Linked DNA regions of Thermoclostridium stercorarium subsp. stercorarium DSM 8532. The main gene of each other region encodes a partner of the protein of the gene in region 2 in a complex. Links are inferred from orthologs where the notes say so. Each region holds a gene or a part of one and is shown on either strand. Other genes may lie near its edges. The genes, in order: CST_RS05835 and dnaX.

Region 1 (9,340 bases), 1.2 Mb from region 2 along the record:
TCTTCAAATGTCAATGGGTGATATGAGCTATCGTGTATAAATCCCTTAATTCGCTCTTTTCTTTCCTCTAACATTACATCAGCCCTTTTCCGTTTTTCTTTGGCGCATTTATTTATTAATACAGCTATTCATACCATGTATTAATATCATTTAACATAAAAAATATAAATATACAATATTTTTACTTTATATATCATATTTAATATTTTTCATCGCATTAAGGCCTATCTCGAAAAATTTCTCCAGCGACAGGCCAAGTTCATTACATGTTGATATCTGTTCCTTATGTTCCCTATTTATAAATCCTTCTTCGTTAAATTTTTTTATAAGATAACCCACTGTCAGGTCGGAAATACTTCTGCCAGGAATGGCTGAAGCGCATTTTTCAATAAAGCGGGGCAAATGATCGCTGCAGTACAGTGCCTTATCCACCTTTCTCCTTCTCGGAAACCCCAGCTTTGGATTGTGGGACTTGATGGAATAAATTATTGCGGGATCAACACTAAGGCCTTCCAGAATATCTGCAGCCACCAGGCCGTGTTTTTCCAAATCCCCTTCTACAATATCCAGATCAATGTCATGAAGAAGCCCTGTAAGCCCCCAAGCCTCGGTTTCTTCATGCAAGAACTCTGCCAGTTCCCTCATAATGGCTTCCACCGCCAGACTGTGCCGTATTTTTTTCTCATCGGACAGCCTTGCTTTTAATTCGTCAAACGCCCTTTTCCTGTTCATATTTATCCCCCCGATTAAAAACGCTAAACATTCTCTGCCGTACAACTTCCATTATAACACAGGAAAAAGTTATTACCGCAATAATTTTTGCTTGATAATACCAGATTAAAATGGTAGCATATATATCATGTCCAGTTCGCAAAATCCTGGGCGGCACCCATTTATGGTGCCAAAACAAAACTACGGAGGTTTTTTATTATGAACAACAAAGTCTTGTACATTGCCAGAGCGGCATTGATTGCCGCAATTTACACAGTCGTAACCGTTCTGGTTGCGCCTTACGCTTATGGCATATTTCAGTTCCGCGTTTCAGAAGCCATGACAGTGCTTCCAGCCGTGATGTCTTCAGCAATACCGGGTTTATTTGTCGGGTGTCTTGTTTCAAATATTATAGGAGGTTACGGACCGATAGATATAATTTTCGGCAGCCTCACTACACTCATAGCTGCCATTTTTTCAAGGCAATTGAGAAAATATCCATGGCTTGTTCCTCTTCCGCCTGTTATATTTAACGCCGTAATTGTGGGCGGTTATTTACATTTCCTGTATTTTAAGGACACCCCGCTGCTTGCATGTATGGGCTGGGTAGGACTTGGAGAGCTGCTGGCATGCTATGCTCTTGGTTATCCGCTTCTTATGCTGCTGACGAAAAGATTCGGAGAATATTTTAAAGATTGGTAAACCGCAAAAAACCGCAGGCCTCTTTTACATATACGCAGCCTGCGGTTTGTCAAATGTATTCCATACCTGTTTTTAATGCTTTAATTTCCATCGGGATTAGATTACGCTTTTTTTCGGGCAAAACTTCATAAAGGGCCTTTTCGAGATTATCCACCGTTACTGTTTTTCTTTCCTTGATCAGCTTCCCAAGAAGAATTATATTAGCAAAAGCCATATTTCCCATCTCCGACGCCATTTTAGTGGCAGGTACCTTAAATGATTCAATGTCGCCGCGCTTAACATCCCTGTCCACTATCGACGAATCCATTACTATAACTCCTCCCTCCTCGACAAGATTCTCAAATTTGTCCAATGACGGCCTGTTCATCACTATTAATTCGTTACAGCTGTATAAAACAGGCGAATCAACGGGACGGTCAGAAATAACCACACTGCTGTTTGCCGTTCCACCACGCATTTCAGGGCCATATGAAGGAAGCCATGAGACATGTTTTCCGTCCAGCATTCCGGCATATGCCAAAAGTTTTCCTGCCATCAGTATCCCCTGACCTCCGAAACCGGCCAGGATTATTTCATGAACCATTTCTCATACCTCCAGGTTTTCTCCTTTGAATACTCCGATGGGGTATTGGGGAATCATCTCTTTTTCAATCCGTGTCATGGATTCAACAGGGCTAAGTCCCCAGTTTGTGGGGCATGTCGACAATAATTCCACAAGCGAAAAACCAAGTTTTGCAAGCTGTACCTTAAAGGCTTTTTTTATTGCCTCCTTTGCCTTTTTAATATGTTTTACATCATGAAGTGAAGCTCTTTCAATGTATGTCGGTCCCTGAAGTGTCGCAAGCATTTCACAGACGTTTATCGGGAAGCCGTGTAATTCTGCAATCCTTCCGTAAGGTGTCGTGGTTGTGAACTGATTTAACAGTGTTGTAGGAGCCATCTGGCCGGAAGTCATTCCGTATATCGTATTATTAATAAAAATTACCGTTATGTTTTCGCCCCTGGCAGCCGCGTGAACAATTTCCGCCGTTCCGATTGCCGCCAGATCCCCGTCTCCCTGATAGGTAAATACAACGCAGTCGGGCTTACACCGTTTAACCCCTGTTGCAACTGCGGGAGCCCGTCCATGGGGCGCCTGGATCATATCACAGGAAAAATAATCATAGCTGTTGTATGAGCATCCGACAGAGGATATACCCACCGTTTTCCCCTCAATCCCCAGTTCGTCCAAGACTTCCGCAACAAGTCGGTGGGCAATGCCATGTGTGCAGCCCGGGCAATAGTGCATGGACACATCCTTTAAAGCGTTAGGCCTTTGAAAAATTACAGCCATACATTCCCCTCCGTTTCCGCATGGGCGTCAATTTTAATACAACTCTTTCTCAACCTTTCCTCACATGTTCGTCATACATCCGGCGTATTATTTCCAGAATATCGTCCCGGACCGGAACCATTCCTCCCATACGTCCGTGAAAGTAAACCCTGCGTCTGCCGTTTACTGCCAGAAGCACATCCTCGATCATCTGGCCTGAACTCATCTCAACCGTCAGAAAGGCCTTTGCCATGTCCATCACCTTATCAAAAGCTTCTGCAGGAAAAGGCCAAAGGGTTATTGGCCTTATAAGCCCAACCTTTATACCTTCACGCCGGGCAATTTCTATTACGCTTTTGGCAATTCTCGCCACCGTTCCGTAAGCAACTATGAACAGCTCGGCTTCCTCATGTCTGTAAAGTTCATAACGGCACTCTTTCTGTTTAATAAGTTCATATTTTTTCTGCAGTTCCCGGTTCATTTTTTCAAGTACTGCCGGATCCAGATGTATTGAAGTAATTATATTCTGCTTTCTGTTATTGCCGTGACCTGTTACTGCCCAGGGCTTTTCATAATGTTCCACGGGTTCTTCGTCCCTGAACTCAACCACTTCCATCATCTGACCGAGAATACCGTCGCCCAATATCATTACGACAATTCGGTATTTGTCGGCAAGATTAAATGCCTCAACCGTTAGTTCATAAAGTTCCTGAACACTGGACGGAGCCAGAACAATCTGACGGTAATCTCCATGCCCGCCGCCTTTACATGCCTGGAAATAGTCGCTTTGAGACGGTTGGATGCCTCCAAGACCCGGGCCTGCCCGCATAATATTTACCACCACCGCAGGAACTTGAGCACCGGCCAAATATGAAAGCCCTTCCTGTTTCAAACTTATCCCCGGGCTTGAAGAAGAGGTCATTACCCTTGCCCCGGTACTTCCTGCACCGTAAACCATGTTTATTGCTGCCACTTCGCTTTCAGCCTGCAGAAAAACACCGCCCGCTTTTGGAAGTTTTCTGGCCATATAGTGGGCAATTTCGGTCTGCGGCGTAATGGGATAACCGAAATAATAAAGGCATCCTGCCCTTATAGCGGCTTCAGCAATGGCTTCATTTCCTCTCATCAACAGTTTCCGACCCATAAGCGCCTCCTTCATTTTTCTACCACAATGGCACAATCGGGGCAGATTACAGCACAAAACGCACAACCGATACATCCGGTCATGTCGGTAATTTCCGCCGGATGATAACCTTTTTCATTAAGACTTTGTTCATTTATTCTTATAATGCGCCTTGGGCATACACTTACACACAGTTCGCATCCCTTACACTTTTCTGATATAAACGTAACTCTTGCCAATAAAATTCCCTCCGGTTGCGGGTTTAACCATTTATATTCAAATTAAGAAGTTTATGTATTATTTCATTATATCATTAAATTTTCCATTTCTACAATATCAGGGAAATTAATTATCCTTTTCATCCACAGCACGGGTTCTTTCAAATCATGGACAACAATATCGTTTTTTGTCATAAACGCGTGAAAAGCAATGGGAATATTTGCAGACATGCTTATTGAGTGCGCAAACTCAATTCCTTTTACAATGTCGCCAGGAGTTGTGTGATTCATCAAGTGAGAATTGTTGATAAGGAAATCGACGTCCATTCCTGATGATTTTTTTATTTCTTCAAGTATTTCCAAAACCCCTGAAATGTTTGACGTTTCAGGACGAAAACAGTTAATAACAAAATAGAGGACAGCCTCGTCATCCCGTATTTCGCGCCTGTAACGCCCGATTACGAGTGCTCCGGCGTCGTCCCCGCCCGTATCCATTACAATTTGAAAACTTTTATCCATAAGGTACCTGCTGAACTCTCCGGTTAGTGCAGGCACGTCAACGTTAGTATTGGCAAATTTGGGCGCTATTACTTTAATGCCTTGCCTTTCCAGTTGGGATCGCGCCAAACTGCTCCTGAAATATGGGTTAACGGTATCCATATCGGCAAGGACAACCTTTTTTCCCTGCTCTGCCATTTTTATCGCCAGATTTACAGAAATCTCAGATTTCCCAACGCCATAATGGCCTGTTATTATGTGAATCCTTTTCTCCGACATTTTTTACCCTTTATTTATATTTAACCAAAATATATTATCATATGTCTTTCCACCGGCTTCTCCCAATGTCATACATATTATTACCGTAACGGTCGATCACCACAATCAGCGGAAAATTCACCACGGAGAGTTTTCTGACCGCTTCGGTCCCCAAATCCTCAAAAGCTATAATTTCCTGACTCTGAACAGATTTAGATATCAGGGCTCCGGCTCCTCCGACGGCCCCGAAATACACCGCGCCGTACTTTACCATTGCATCAATTACTTCCCTGCTTCTCTGCCCTTTGCCGATCATCCCGGTAATTCCCATTTCAATAAGTTTCGGCGTATAGTAATCCATTCTTCCGCTTGTAGTGGGCCCCGCCGAACCTATAACCCTTCCCGGCGGTGCCGGACAAGGCCCCATATAGTATATAACCTGGTCTGATAAATCAAAAGGCAGCTTTTCACCAGCAAGGATCATTTCAAACAGTCTTTTATGCGCAGCGTCCCTTGCGGTATATACCGTTCCGGATAATTCAACCACGTCGCCTGCCTTAAGAATTTCTATTTTATCTTTTGTAAGGGGCGTAGTTATTTTATGTTTCATCTATATCCCTCATTTTCCGGAACAGAATTCATCGTATACAATGGCTCATCCACTGTAAGCTGCGGGTTACCGCCTTTCAGCCCGTAAATCAATACCAGATTGGCGGGTTTTCCGGGTTTAGGATAAACCATTCTTATGCTCTTGGGTTCAATTTTATATTCCCTCATCCAGTAAAAAATCTCCACAAGCCTTTCGGGTCTGTGAACCATGAAAAAACGTCCGTGATACTTAAGAAGTTTTGAAGACACCGAAATAATTGACTCCAGCGTGCAATGAATTTCATGTCTTGAAACGGCTTTGTTGTCAGAAGGATTGATTAAACCCGTTCCAACCTTCCTGTAAGGAGGGTTTGTAACAACCGCGTCAAAATAGCCTACACCAAACCACTCCACCGCTTTCAGAAAATCGCCTTCAATAATCTTAACTTTATCACCGAGGTTATTGTATTCAACGCTTCTTTTTGCCATATCGGCTATGTCCGGCTGAATTTCAATTCCTGTAATATGTGATGCCTCTGTTTTCTGCGACAGAAGCAGCGGCAGTATACCAGTCCCGGTGCCCAAATCCACGATTTTCGAACCTTTTTCCACTCTTACGTAATCAGAAAGCAGAACAGCGTCAATCCCAAAACAAAAACCATCAATCTTCTGTATGATTTTTAAGCCGTTTAACTGAAGATCATCCAGTCGTTCTCCCTCTCTGAGGAAAGGCTGTTCCATTAAAAAAACTCCTTCTATATAGTCAGCTTGGGTTTTCTGAAAAAACAATATTACAGAAAGAGCCGGACTCAACGTCTGGCTCTGGCTCTGGCTGATAATAACCTTATAATATATTATTATTCCGGCTTCGGAGCGTCAACCGGGCATACATCGGCGCAAGCTCCGCATTCTATGCATTCTTCCGGATTAATAACATATTTGGTATCACCAGCAGAAATGCAACTGACAGGGCATTCGGATTCACAAGCTCCACAGCTTATGCAATCGTCTGTGATGTAATATGCCATAATCAAGTACACCTCCCAAATCATAGGAAACCTTTTGCGGTTTCCCCTGTTATCCTACAATATATTATAATTCGTGTCAATAGAAACAAAATAACAGTTTTCTTACGCCTATCGGCGAAAAAGGTTAATCCTCAAGCTGTTTCAGCAGTTCCATATCGGCTTCGTCCAACTGCTCCTCTGATTCCTTTTCAGCATCCTTTAAAAGTTTCACTTCCGAGGCGTGGTATTCCTTCAAATCGGGTTCGTTGTCGTTGTCCAGCTTGACCTTTACCTTCTCCTGAAGCAGGCTGACGTACACAACCGTCCCCGGCCCGTCAGGGGTCTGTACCAGCGCATTAACCTTCGGAATACGTTTCAAAAGATCCTCATAGACTTCATGCTCATACCTGAGACAACACATAAGTCTTCCGCAGATGCCCGAAATTTTTGTCGGATTAAGTGACAGGCTTTGCTCCTTGGCCATTTTTATCGATATGGGCTGAAATTCTGTCAAATGATTGCAGCAACACAGACACCTTCCGCATACACCAAGTCCGCCCATCATTTTTGCCTCGTCACGCACGCCAATCTGCCTTAACTCAATTCTTGTGCGGAATACCGCAGCAAGATCCTTCACCAGTTCCCTGAAATCCACACGGCCGTCGGCAGTGAAATAAAAAAGAATTTTATTATTGTCAAAAGTATACTCTACGTCAATTAATTTCATCTCAAGATTATGTTTCTTTATTTTCTCAAGGCAAATGCCAAATGCTTCCTTTGCCTTACGCTTATTTTCTTCCACATGTTGCAGATCCTCTTCGGTCGCCTTTCTTATGACTTTTTTCAGGGGAGCCACCACTTCGCTGTCATCCACTTCCCTTAAAGTCTGAACCACCTCGCCGCATTCAATTCCCCTTGCGGTTTCAACTATTACCTTTTCCCCGAGTTTCAAGTCAATCCCTGCAGGATCGAAATAATATATTTTACCGGCGTAACGAAACCTTACACCTATAACACTCACCATATATTAAACCTCCTGAATTTCCAGCAATAAAGTATCAATCCCCAGCTGCAAGTTAATGTTGTAGCTGAAATTGCGCCTCATTCTTTCAAGATTTGCTATCTTCTCAAAAAGGTTATGTTTTTGATAAGATGAAGCAATATGTTTAATGATACCTTTTTTATCAGAATTGATCAACCTGTCTTCCATTCCAAGTTTTAGCACCAGGCAGTCTCTGTATACCGACAGCAGAATATCAAAAACAGCCGGAATATTTTCCCTGTTATCCAGCAGTGTTTTGCGGAAATTTTCAATGTAATTCAAATCATCTGATTTTTCAAACAATTGAAATACCTGGGCGCGAAGATCGGTGATTGCCCCTTCCTCAATCATACGTATCGCGTTAAGCGGAATTCCGCTGGAAAATCTTAAAATAAACTCCCACTGGTCATTCGGTATATTATGCCGTGAACCTACAATCATTCTCATTTCTTCATCGGAATACGGTGTCATCCGTAAATTAACGGTACGGGACTGGATTGTAGGCAACAGAGCTTCAAAATTGGTGGTCAGGAGAATTATAATCACATATTTCGGAGGCTCTTCGAGAGTTTTTAGAAGACAGTTCTGAGCCTGAGGTGTCATAAGCTCCGCGTCGGGTATAAGATACACTTTTCTGTTGCCATAGGTGGGTCTGTGGGCGGCATGGTCCTGCAACTCACGGATGGAATCAACGCCTATCGACTTTTTGTCACTTACAACCTGAAAGAAATCGGGATTGGTTCCGCTGTTAAACGTCCGGCAGCTTATGCAGTTACAATTATATGAATTGGGATTCTGACACAAGAGGTCCTTTGCAAATGCACGGGCCAGCGTCTTCTTTCCTATGCCTTCAGGTCCTGAAAGTGCATATGCATGTCCCACCAAATCATGAGTTATCAGTCTTTTCAGATATCCGACCAACTCGCTCTGCCCTATAATTTTATCCAGTTCCAACCGCTAACATCCCCTGTCTTTTCAATATGATGTTGTGTTGTAATTACATTATAACATATGTACCTGATTACGTATAAATAATTGATAATCAATCAGATATGCCGTTACTACATAAATATATCCAAAATCAGGCCACGTATATCTTCAATTCTGGCAAGAATTTTCAAATGATCCCGTTCTTTTTTCAATACTTCCTGTGTCAGTTCCTCGAGGTTCTGGTTAATCCTTTTAACTATGGCGAAAATGCGGTGCCTTCCTCTTCTGTCCAGGTAGCTTTCCTTTGAAAACTTGGCAAAGCCACGGACGGCCTCTTCAAGAAACTCGGATATCATCTTTTTATATACCCTCAGTTCTGCAATATCCACTTTTTCACTTAACTTTTCGCCCTGCTTTATTATTTCATTTGCCATTTCCCTCAGTGTTTCATCCAGATTCTGTGATTCATGCCTTTGAAGATGGGTTTCAAAGGAAGTTTGTTTCTGTCCGACAACCCTGCTTCCTTCTGTATTTACCCTTCCTATGATATTTCTTTGGCTTCTGTTAGAACTGTCAATTTTAAGCTCCATTAAACTTCACCGTTTTCCCAAGATTTTTTCTAATCTTTATATCGGCAAATTAAATCATCCACATGCCTTTTTATTTGCAAAAAAACTTCTTCTGGCGGCAATAAACCGTTTATTCGCTTTATCCTTTCAGGATACATGTCTGCTATCATTACATAGCCCCTATATACCTTGTCATGAAAGGAAATATCCTCCCGTTCCAGCCTGTCGGGTTCAGATATGCCAAGCCGTCTTTTTAAGGCAGTCATCGGCTCTACATCCATAAAAAAAGTTATATCGGGAACCAGTTTCCGGGTCGCAATATCGTTTATGGCTTTAACCATATCCATTCCCATGCCCCTTGCAATTCCCTGATAAACGTAAC
Region 2 (9,277 bases):
GTTTTATGTATCTTACCTGGAATCTGAGATAAGGAAGACATGCCTCAGCCTCTTCCCTTGTAGGCTCTCTGTTATTCGGCGGCCGGCATTTGACAATATTGCAGATATAATAATCTTCCGGGCTGAACATCAGAGCGTTAAGCAAATGATCAAGGAGCTTTCCAGCCCGGCCGACAAACGGCAGTCCCGTAAGATCTTCCTGTTCACCGGGACCTTCCCCCACAAGCATTACAGGCGCGTTTATATTATTCCCTCTGCCAATGACAACATTGGTCCTTGTTTTGGCAAGGTCACACTTCGTACAGTTTTGGCACGCCTTTACAAAATTTTCGTAAAGTTTCAGGTCCTGCATCATAATTCCCTTCAGAAAATTTTCTGTAGTTATCCTATCACAAAACAGCGGGCATGAAAAGCACCGGACCTGAAAAAGCGTAACCTATTGACGATATTTTTCAGCCCATTCCTGGAATGACAGTTTTTCCTTATCCTTTTTGTTTTTAACGTCTTCGCCTGAAGGATATTCCTTGCCCATTTCGCTCAAATGACTGTTTTTGTTGATAACGCCGTTGAATTCAGAGGTTTTTTTCAGCCTGTATACACCTTTCTTCTTTACAAATTTTGTCTTTTCGCCAAAGACGTCCTGATCATATCCATTGACCATAGTATCCCTCTTTCTTTGAAATGAATTATTTTAAAAAACTATTTTCAGAAAAATTAAAGAAACACCGAAAAACAAACCATATCAACAAAACACATCTTAATGCATTTGTATTGTGCCCGGTTAAAAGGGATACTATGCGCAGTTTTCTGAGGTTTCTGCGAAAAAATCCCGCTCGCTTAAAATTCAGCCGCGCCGGCGACAGATGAACAATTGCACAAATACCGGCAAAATCTCAGAATATTTCATTTCAGGAATTCATGCAAAAAGGGCAGGAATCCCCGCCCCTTTGGGTTCATTATTACAGACTGTATTATTTGTACAGTAATTCGAAATTATTTTTTTCCTTCTGCAGAAAAGCCAGGTTAATACTGTTTATAAACTCTTCATTTGTCTTTGTTTGCATCAGGCGGTTTATAATCATTTCCGTCACTTCCGCCGTGCCCATGTTGCTTATTGCCCTTCGTATAGCCCAGACAGACTCGAGTTCCTTCTGACTCAAAAGCAGTTCTTCACGGCGTGTTCCTGAACGGTTAATGTCTATTGCGGGGAATATTCTCTTTTCAGACAGCTTTCTGTCAAGATGCAGTTCCATGTTACCCGTTCCCTTAAATTCTTCGTATATAACATCATCCATACGGCTTCCGGTGTCTATCAGGGCGGTGGCTATGATTGTAAGGCTCCCTCCGTTTTCAATATTTCTTGCTGCACCGAAAAATCTTTTAGGTTTATGCAACGCACCGGGATCAAGACCACCTGACAAAGTTCTTCCCGTCGGCGGAATGGTTAAATTATACGCTCTCGCAAGACGGGTTATACTGTCCAGTAACACCACCACGTCCTTCTTTTGCTCAACAAGCCTCTGTGCACGTTCGAGCACCATTTCGGCCACTTTAATATGATGCTCCGGCAGCTCGTCAAAAGTACTGTAAATTACGTCGCCCTTTATTGAGCGCTGCATATCTGTTACTTCTTCCGGCCTCTCGTCAATAAGCAGCACTATTAATTCCATGTCTTTATAATTTTGGGTAATGGCATTCGCAATCTTTTTCAGAAGAACTGTTTTACCTGCTTTTGGAGGAGAGACAATCAACCCTCTCTGACCTTTGCCTATCGGAGCAATTAAGTCTATCAGCCTCGTCGACAGCTCCATTGGTTCGGTCTCCAGGGTAATCCTTTCATTGGGATAGATGGGCGTAAGCTGATCAAAGGGTTTGCGCTGCTGTGCGACCTCTGGTGGATCTCCGTTTACCGACAGTACGTATAAAAGCGCCTGGAATTTCTCGCCTTCTTTTTGAATTCTTCCCTTTCCTACAATCTTGTCGCCTGTTTTTAAATTGAAACGCCTGATTTGTGACGGGGAAACATAAATATCCCGAGGTCCCGAAAGATAATTCTGTCCTCTTAAGAACCCGTAACCATCGGGTAAAACTTCAAGTATACCGCTCACCGGCTCATCACTTTCAAGTTTGGAAAGGTCTCTTATATGAACCGGTTTTACGCTGTATTCCTTTGTTTCCTTAACATTGCTTTCAGTGGAAGTCTCTTTATCCTGAACCTTTTCCTGTTTATCAGTTCTTTCCTGTTTATCTTGTTTATCCTGTTTATCCGTATCCTCAACAGCCGTTTCCCGTTCGGTTTGCTGTTCTGAAGCCGGCTGTCTGCTTTCGCCGGTTTCGGCTTTTTTCTCCTCTTTTACAGCGGATTCGGTAACAACTTTTTCAGGATGTTCGGTATCTTTTTTGGCTTCTTCTTTAGCCGTCTCTTCGGTTTGCGCCGTTACAGTTGTTTCTTCCTGCTTATCATATGTTTCACCCGCTGCATCCGATTCTGCAGTTTCCTTATCCTTTTCTTCAGCGGGAACAGGCTGCTGTACGGCTTGCATCTCATTTTCCTCGGCATCCTTATTTTTTCTCGGACGCCCCGGTCTTTTTTTCACAGTAGCCTGCATCGGCTGGACAAGTTCGTCCTTTTTTTGTCCGGCTTCCAGTATTTTTTCTATTAATTCCTGCTTTCTGTAACGGGTTATGCTTTTTATACCCATTACTTTGGCAATATACCTCAAATCATTCAGGCTCTTGCCTTGCAGTTTCGCTATATCTTCCATGACACACCGCCTTATTCTGTTTTTCGTAATTGAAATCTATATTTGATTGGTACGGATGATTAAACCAATTATTTTTTCACGAAACGCCCGGGTTATTATATTGTTTATTGTTTTCAATTTTTATTGGCCCCGGGTGCCTGAATAAGTATACAATTTCCTTAACCTAATAATAGATCATATTAAAAATTTTGGTTTTTGTGAACACCAAAATATATTTCCCGCAGAAAAACCAACAAAATAACTAATTAATCTTTCATATATCCGGATATAAACTGGATTTTGTTGTGTCACTGGGTAGTTATTACGATCAACCGACTATAACAAAGCCCTTATCAATATCATGGACTGAAATACCAAAAATGATACATGTCGCAGGGAACAGCTTATACGCCTCTGTTCTGTTTTTTACTATAGCAGCTTGGTAAGGGCGTTGTCAATACCCTTTTCTAATATGTTTGCAAATTATTTTTGTCTATTCGTCTATTATATCAAGTTTTACTCCTTTTCTTTTGGCGAAGGCAAGAATGTTTTCAGGTACATCTGAATTCTTTTCTTCCTTTTTGTTATTAAGCACCGATACATTAACCTCCAAACCGGTAACTCTTTTTACGGTATCGGCTATTACTGACATATTGCCGTTCTCGTTCAGTATGCGCCGTTTGAATTCGTCTTCTTCCTGAAATAATATGCCTATGGTTTTATCGTCAGTCCAAACCGCCTTTGTTCCTATCAGGCTGCTATAGAGCTTCATACGCCCAATACCTGAAAGTTCCTTCAGAACGCTTTCCCATTCGGTAAACGGCTTAAACTGCGTTTTATTCTGAGTTTTGGAATTTTCGTCATTTCGTCCGGTATTGGTCTCCAGGCCGTTTTCAAAAGCCTCCGTCACGGGCCTGGTTCCATTTTCACCGTCATTTTTCACAGCACAGTCTGAGGCAAAATCCTGCCGCAATTCCCCTTTAACAATTCCTTCCTCAATTTCCCTCAATCTGTCTTCAAGAAGTTGAATACGCTCCGCAAGTTCCTCTTCTCCGTAACCAATATCCCTCGAACAAATACGTAAAAACGCAGTTTCAATCAGAATACGCTGGCTGGAACTCCATCTTAAAGAAGCTTCAAGGCCGGTCAGTTCACGTATTACCGCAAGGCCTAAAGGCATGGACATTTTCCCTGCGAAATTCTGAACAGCCTTTTTTTCCTCCTCGGTTACGCTGTATAAATGGGAAAGGTCGCCGGTGGTTTTAAAAATAAGAATGTCCCGCATGAAACGGATCAAATTATGAATGAATTGCCCCGGATCCATTCCTTCCGAAAATACCAAATCAATCTGCGAAATTGCCTCTCTGCTTCTCCGCTCTAAAAAATAACCCACCGTATTAATTATCACCGTACCCGGCGCAACCCCGACGATTTTTTGAACCGATTCCAGGTCCAGTTCAGGCTTTCCTGTGGAAATACACTGATCCAGTATGCTTATACCGTCCCTTAAAGCCCCCTCGCTGAGCGAGGCAATAAACAACGCCGCTTCTTCAGACAAAGCCACACCGCAGTCCTTTGCAATGGAAATGAGCCTGTTGGCTATTCCCCGTGACGTTATGCGCCGGAAATCAAACCTCTGACATCGTGAAAGCACGGTGGCAGGAAGCTTATGGGGTTCGGTCGTCGCCAAAATAAATATTACGTGTTCGGGAGGTTCCTCCAGAGTTTTCAGTAAGGCATTGAAGGCGCCAATCGACAGCATGTGCACTTCATCTATAATGTACACTTTCCTCGAAGCCCTCGTGGGAGTATATACCACTTCGTCAATTATGTTTCTTATATTGTCTACGCTGTTATTGGACGCAGCGTCGATTTCCATGACGTCAAGTATCGTCCCGTCGATAATTCCCCTGCATATCTCACACTTGTTGCAGGGATTACCGTCAACGGGATTCAGGCAATTAACCGCACGGGCAAATATCTTCGCCATCGTGGTTTTTCCCGTACCCCGGGTCCCGCAAAATAGATATGCATGGGCTATTTTTTTTGAAATAACCGCATTTTTCAGTGTTGTTACTATATGCTGCTGTTCCACGACCTCATCGAAGGTCTGAGGTCTATACATTCGGTATAATGCCAGATGTGACGTTTTAATCACCCCTTGCTTAGGTCAGCCATTCCCCCAAATAAAGAGGCTCAAATTTCAGATAATCCGCAGACACCAGGTGGTACCTTATCCCGTCAATTTCTCCCTCAGTAGCGGAATTACTGCTTTTGCCATGAAGATGACCGTAAATGCATATATTCACACCGTAGTTTTTCATTATATCCACAAACCCTGTAGGGTTACCCCTGGCTGAAAAAGGAGGATAGTGAAGCATTGCAATTTTCGTTCCGCCGAAATTTTCGGTTAATTTCAGCGATATTTTCAGCCGTTCCAGCTCACGGTTATATATTTTTTCGTCCTCGGCTGAAAAATCTTCGTCTTCCGGATTCTTCCATCCTCTTGTTCCGACTATCGCCAGGCTGCCGTAAAAAAAAGCGTTGTTATGAAGAAAGGCAATACTGTTCAATGACAGACTTTCTTTAAACTTGTTCAGTTTACTGTGGGTTGTCCACCAGTAATCATGATTTCCCTTTGATATTATTTTCTTTCCGGGAAGCGCTTCCAGATACAGAAAATCGGGAGCGGAATTTTCAATATACGTCGCCCATGATATATCACCGGGAATCAGGACCAGATCATCGTCATTTACGGCTTTAATCCAGTTTTCCCGGATACGGTCCATGTAATTTTCCCATACCCGATCAAAAATATCCATGGGTTTGTTTTCGGCCAGTGAAAGGTGTAAATCCGATATCGCAAATACACGCATAGCCTATTCTTTTCCCTTTTGTTCAATTATGGCAAATTTAATTATTCCCTCTGCCGCCGTCTGGTCCTGAACCGAAGCACGCACTCTGGCCTTCCCCATCCCATGGCGCATCTGAATGAACTCAACTTCAAGCCTTAAGGTATCTCCCGGCACCACCTGTCTTCTGAATTTCAAATCCTCTATTCCTGTAAACAGCGGAATCTTTCCCCTGTTCTCTTCCAGCATCATCCCCGCTACACACGCTGTTTGAGCAAGGGCTTCAACAATCAGTACACCGGGCATTACGGGATATGACGGGAAATGGCCCTGAAAAAACGGTTCGTTAATGGTCACGTTCTTAATTCCGACCGCCCTTATCACAGGTTCCAGCTCCAGTTCGGTTATTCTGTCCACCAGAAGGAATGGGAACCTGTGCGGGATAATTTCCTGAATAGCGGTTATATCCAGCGATTTTTTCTCCATAAATACTCTCCCGGACAAAATTTTTTAAATTACCCCTGTTCCCAGTTGTGATAAATATTCTGCACGTCATCGTGATCTTCAAGCTTTTCTATCAGTTTTTCCATGTTTGCGATCATTTCTTCATTGGTCAGCGTTGTTGTTGTCTTCGGAATCATGGCAACTTCCGCGCTTTCAAACTTATAGCCTTCCTTTTCCAGTGCATCGGCAACTTTCGAAAAGTCCTGCGGCTCGGTGATTATTTCATAATACTCATCCTCAACAGCCACATCAAGAGCACCGGCTTCGAGCGCAGACATCATGAGACTGTCTTCGTCTATGCTGTCGTTTTTTTCAATTATAATCTGCCCTCTTTTGTCAAACATGAAAGACACACATCCGGTTGTTCCGAGGTTTCCGCCGTATTTGTCAAAAATATGTCTTATATCCCCCGCGGTGCGGTTTCGGTTGTTCGTAAGGGTTTCCACAATAATTGCAACGCCGCCGGGACCATAGCCCTCATAAACAATTTCCTCGTAATCATCGGTGGATATATCCCCGGCTGCTTTTTTAATGCTTCTCATTATATTCTCGTTAGGCATGTTGTTGGCTTTCGCCTTTGCAATTGCATCCTTCAGGCGGGAATTCGTTTCGGGATCGGGCCCGCCGGCCTTAACTGCCATCGCTATTTCCCGGCCCAGTTTAGTAAATATCTTTCCCTTCTGCGCATCGGTTTTTTCTTTCTTGTGTCTGATATTGGCCCATTTCGAATGTCCTGACATAACCTCACCTCAAATAAAATAAATTCATATCGGTTTTTAGTTACAGTATATTCTCTCATGACATCAGAACAATTTCAACATTATTGTATTAAAATAATCACTTAACAAAATTTCCTTCTTCGTCAAAATAGGCATGTATTTTGTTCCCAAAAACAACCTCGGTTTTTCCGCCGGTAATTTCTGTCAGTCCATTGCAAAAAGAATCCTTTCTCCCTTCCTCTATAACCAGTACCACCTCTACGCTGTCGGTAAACCGTGTATCCTTAACCGGATAATTATTTGTCTCAAGAAAGTTCCGTATCTTGCCGTACAATGCGTAATCCACCCGAACACAGGCCTCACAGCATAATTTTCTTATTACCGTAGTGGTATTGTCAAGGGCGGAAATTGCAGCCTTGCCGTATGCCCTTACCAATCCCGAGGCACCAAGAAGTATGCCCCCGAAATACCTCACAACCACTACCAGGACGTTTACAAGCCCTTTTTTCCTGATGGCCTCAAGTATGGGCAGACCTGCCGTCCCGGAAGGCTCACCGTCATCGCTGAAACGCTGAATCTCCGTTTCATTTTCTATTATATAAGCATAGCAGTGATGCCTTGCATCATAATATTTTTTTCTAAGAAACTCCAAGTGTGAGAAAACTTCTTCTTCCGAACTTACGGGAAAAACCCACGCCAAAAAACGTGATCGTTTTTCTTCATACTCTCCTGTACCGATGTTCAAAACGGTACGAATATTTTCGTACATCCGACCACTCCGGTAAAAGCTTTTTTAATCACCCTTTATTCTATCAGAAAACATGCGGATATGACAAATGAATTATATAGGGATGTGATAAACCGAAAGGCGAATTTTTTCTGTAAATTCCGGCGAAATCACGGCCAGCCAGGAAATTTACACAGTCCGCCACATTCCGGGAGTAATTTATACAAATTACTCCCGGAAAATTTATATGATATTCAACATTTTATCGGCCAACCCCCAGGCTGATCCGTTATTTTCGTTTTTAATCGCTTTAGCTTGCAATCTGAACCAGTTCCTTAAATTTCAGATAAGAAACGTGAAGTAATGAACGATCCTGACTGTAAGTTATTTTTTCCATTGCCTCTTCTATTGTGAAAAATCCGGCATCCTGAAATTTCTCAGGTTCTCCTATTTTATAATCCTCACTTTCGGCGAGCATAATAAACCATGTTATACGGTTGCATACGGGCTGTTGCCTTGTTACTGAAAAGAATTCATAGTTGGTTCTACCTGCCGGTGAAATAATTGTGGCATTAATCCCGCCTTCTTCCCTCACCCTCCGCAGAGCCACCTCGCTTTGCGGCTCATTGTTTCTGATTACTCCCTTCGGAAAAACCCACTCCCCTTTTTCGTTCTTAAGAAGAAAAACTTTGTGGTTTTTTGAGAAAACCACACCTCCGGCGCAATTGCGCAATATCATATCCCATTACCCCTTTCATTTATTCTTATACGGTTCCCCGTAGTACGGACGGAAGGATAAACAGGTTTTAAAGATAACAAAAAAGGCACCATGATGAAATTACCAACAATTTCATTCAGGTGCCTTATAAACAGCTTATATAAATTTTTTAATACACACTTGTTAAAAAAAGTTAAATGAAATCCTTCCAATTTTACTACCTGCTTTCCGGCATATTATTCGAAAAAACTGTTGTTTGCCCTTCTAAAACCCTGCGCAGTATTTGAAACATCAATAAATTCATAATCAGGATTTCCAAACTGAGGCATGATGTCTTCCGGATTTTTTTTGGAGTATATGTCAATTATACGAAGATCCTGTTTCGAAAGCCTGATTTTTTCGTCTGTCAAAATTTCCAACTCCTTTTCAGGAGGATTCAACAAAATGTCACTTAAACCAAAACCGTTTTTTGTGCATCTCTTACTTATATTTTACCACAAAATTTGATTTTTACTACATCTTTAATAATATTTTAATATTATTTTATGATTAATATTCAGGTTCTATTAAACCGTAATTTCCGTCCTTACGTTTATAAACCACGTTTACTTCCTCGGTTTCGGCATTGGTGAATACGAAGAAATTGTGCCCCAGAAGATTCATTTGCAGTATGGCTTCCTCAACATCCATGGGTTTTATCGCAAACCGTTTGCTTTTTACAACTTTATAATTCTCTTCCTCTATGTCTTCTTTTATGTCAAAATTTTCAGGGATAACACTTTCCTGGCGAATTCTTTTTCCAAGTTTGGTTTTGTTTTTTCTGATTTGACGTTCCAGTTTGTCAATTACCATATCTATTGAAGCATACATGTCATTTGTCGTTTCTTCAGCCCTGATGAAGAGATCTTTGGAAAAAATGGTAACTTCGCAGATGTGACGGTTTTTTTCCACCTTGAACATAATATTGCATTCGGCGTCAGATTTGAAAAATTTCTCGATTTTGCTCAGTTTCT

What was found.
Region 1: dnaX (region 2) and CST_RS05835 share a complex: the UniProt entries of both Bacillus subtilis proteins name them as parts of the DNA clamp loading complex. The link is inferred for Thermoclostridium stercorarium subsp. stercorarium DSM 8532 from one-to-one orthologs.

Annotation. Positions count from the first base shown.
Region 1 is NC_020134.1:1,347,825-1,357,164, reverse strand. What follows is about bases 6,430-9,340. They hold CST_RS05835 (DNA polymerase III subunit), read right to left. Parts: upstream 8,414-9,340; coding sequence 7,445-8,413; downstream 6,430-7,444. Other genes in these bases: tmk (dTMP kinase), read right to left, coding at 9,009-9,340; CST_RS05830 (YaaR family protein), read right to left, coding at 8,521-8,979; CST_RS05840 (PSP1 domain-containing protein), read right to left, coding at 6,563-7,441; CST_RS05845 (DUF362 domain-containing protein), read right to left, coding at 6,430-6,438. Also shown: rnr (ribonuclease R), read right to left, coding at 1-74; CST_RS05890 (HDIG domain-containing metalloprotein), read right to left, coding at 187-732; CST_RS05885 (QueT transporter family protein), read left to right, coding at 931-1,413; CST_RS05880 (2-oxoacid:acceptor oxidoreductase family protein), read right to left, coding at 1,463-1,996; CST_RS05875 (thiamine pyrophosphate-dependent enzyme), read right to left, coding at 2,000-2,746; CST_RS05870 (3-methyl-2-oxobutanoate dehydrogenase subunit VorB), read right to left, coding at 2,796-3,869; CST_RS05865 (4Fe-4S binding protein), read right to left, coding at 3,881-4,087; CST_RS05860 (nucleotide-binding protein), read right to left, coding at 4,154-4,843; CST_RS05855 (Fe-S-containing hydro-lyase), read right to left, coding at 4,881-5,432; CST_RS05850 (tRNA1(Val) (adenine(37)-N6)-methyltransferase), read right to left, coding at 5,429-6,151; more of CST_RS05845, read right to left, coding at 6,268-6,429. UniProt on the Bacillus subtilis protein: DNA polymerase III is a complex, multichain enzyme responsible for most of the replicative synthesis in bacteria.
Region 2 is NC_020134.1:2,575,296-2,584,572, forward strand. Bases 2,554-5,401 are described here. They hold dnaX (DNA polymerase III subunit gamma/tau), read right to left. Parts: upstream 4,870-5,401; coding sequence 3,238-4,869; downstream 2,554-3,237. Other genes in these bases: rho (transcription termination factor Rho), read right to left, coding at 2,554-2,765; CST_RS11130 (metallophosphoesterase), read right to left, coding at 4,910-5,401. Also shown: CST_RS11110 (uracil-DNA glycosylase), read right to left, coding at 1-355; CST_RS11115 (hypothetical protein), read right to left, coding at 437-661; more of rho, read right to left, coding at 972-2,553; more of CST_RS11130, read right to left, coding at 5,402-5,620; 3-hydroxyacyl-ACP dehydratase FabZ, read right to left, coding at 5,624-6,082; CST_RS11140 (YebC/PmpR family DNA-binding transcriptional regulator), read right to left, coding at 6,112-6,840; CST_RS11145 (YigZ family protein), read right to left, coding at 6,938-7,588; CST_RS11150 (NUDIX hydrolase), read right to left, coding at 7,857-8,285; CST_RS13575 (hypothetical protein), read right to left, coding at 8,501-8,674; hpf (ribosome hibernation-promoting factor, HPF/YfiA family), read right to left, coding at 8,814-9,277. UniProt on the Bacillus subtilis protein: Part of the beta sliding clamp loading complex, which hydrolyzes ATP to load the beta clamp onto primed DNA to form the DNA replication pre-initiation complex.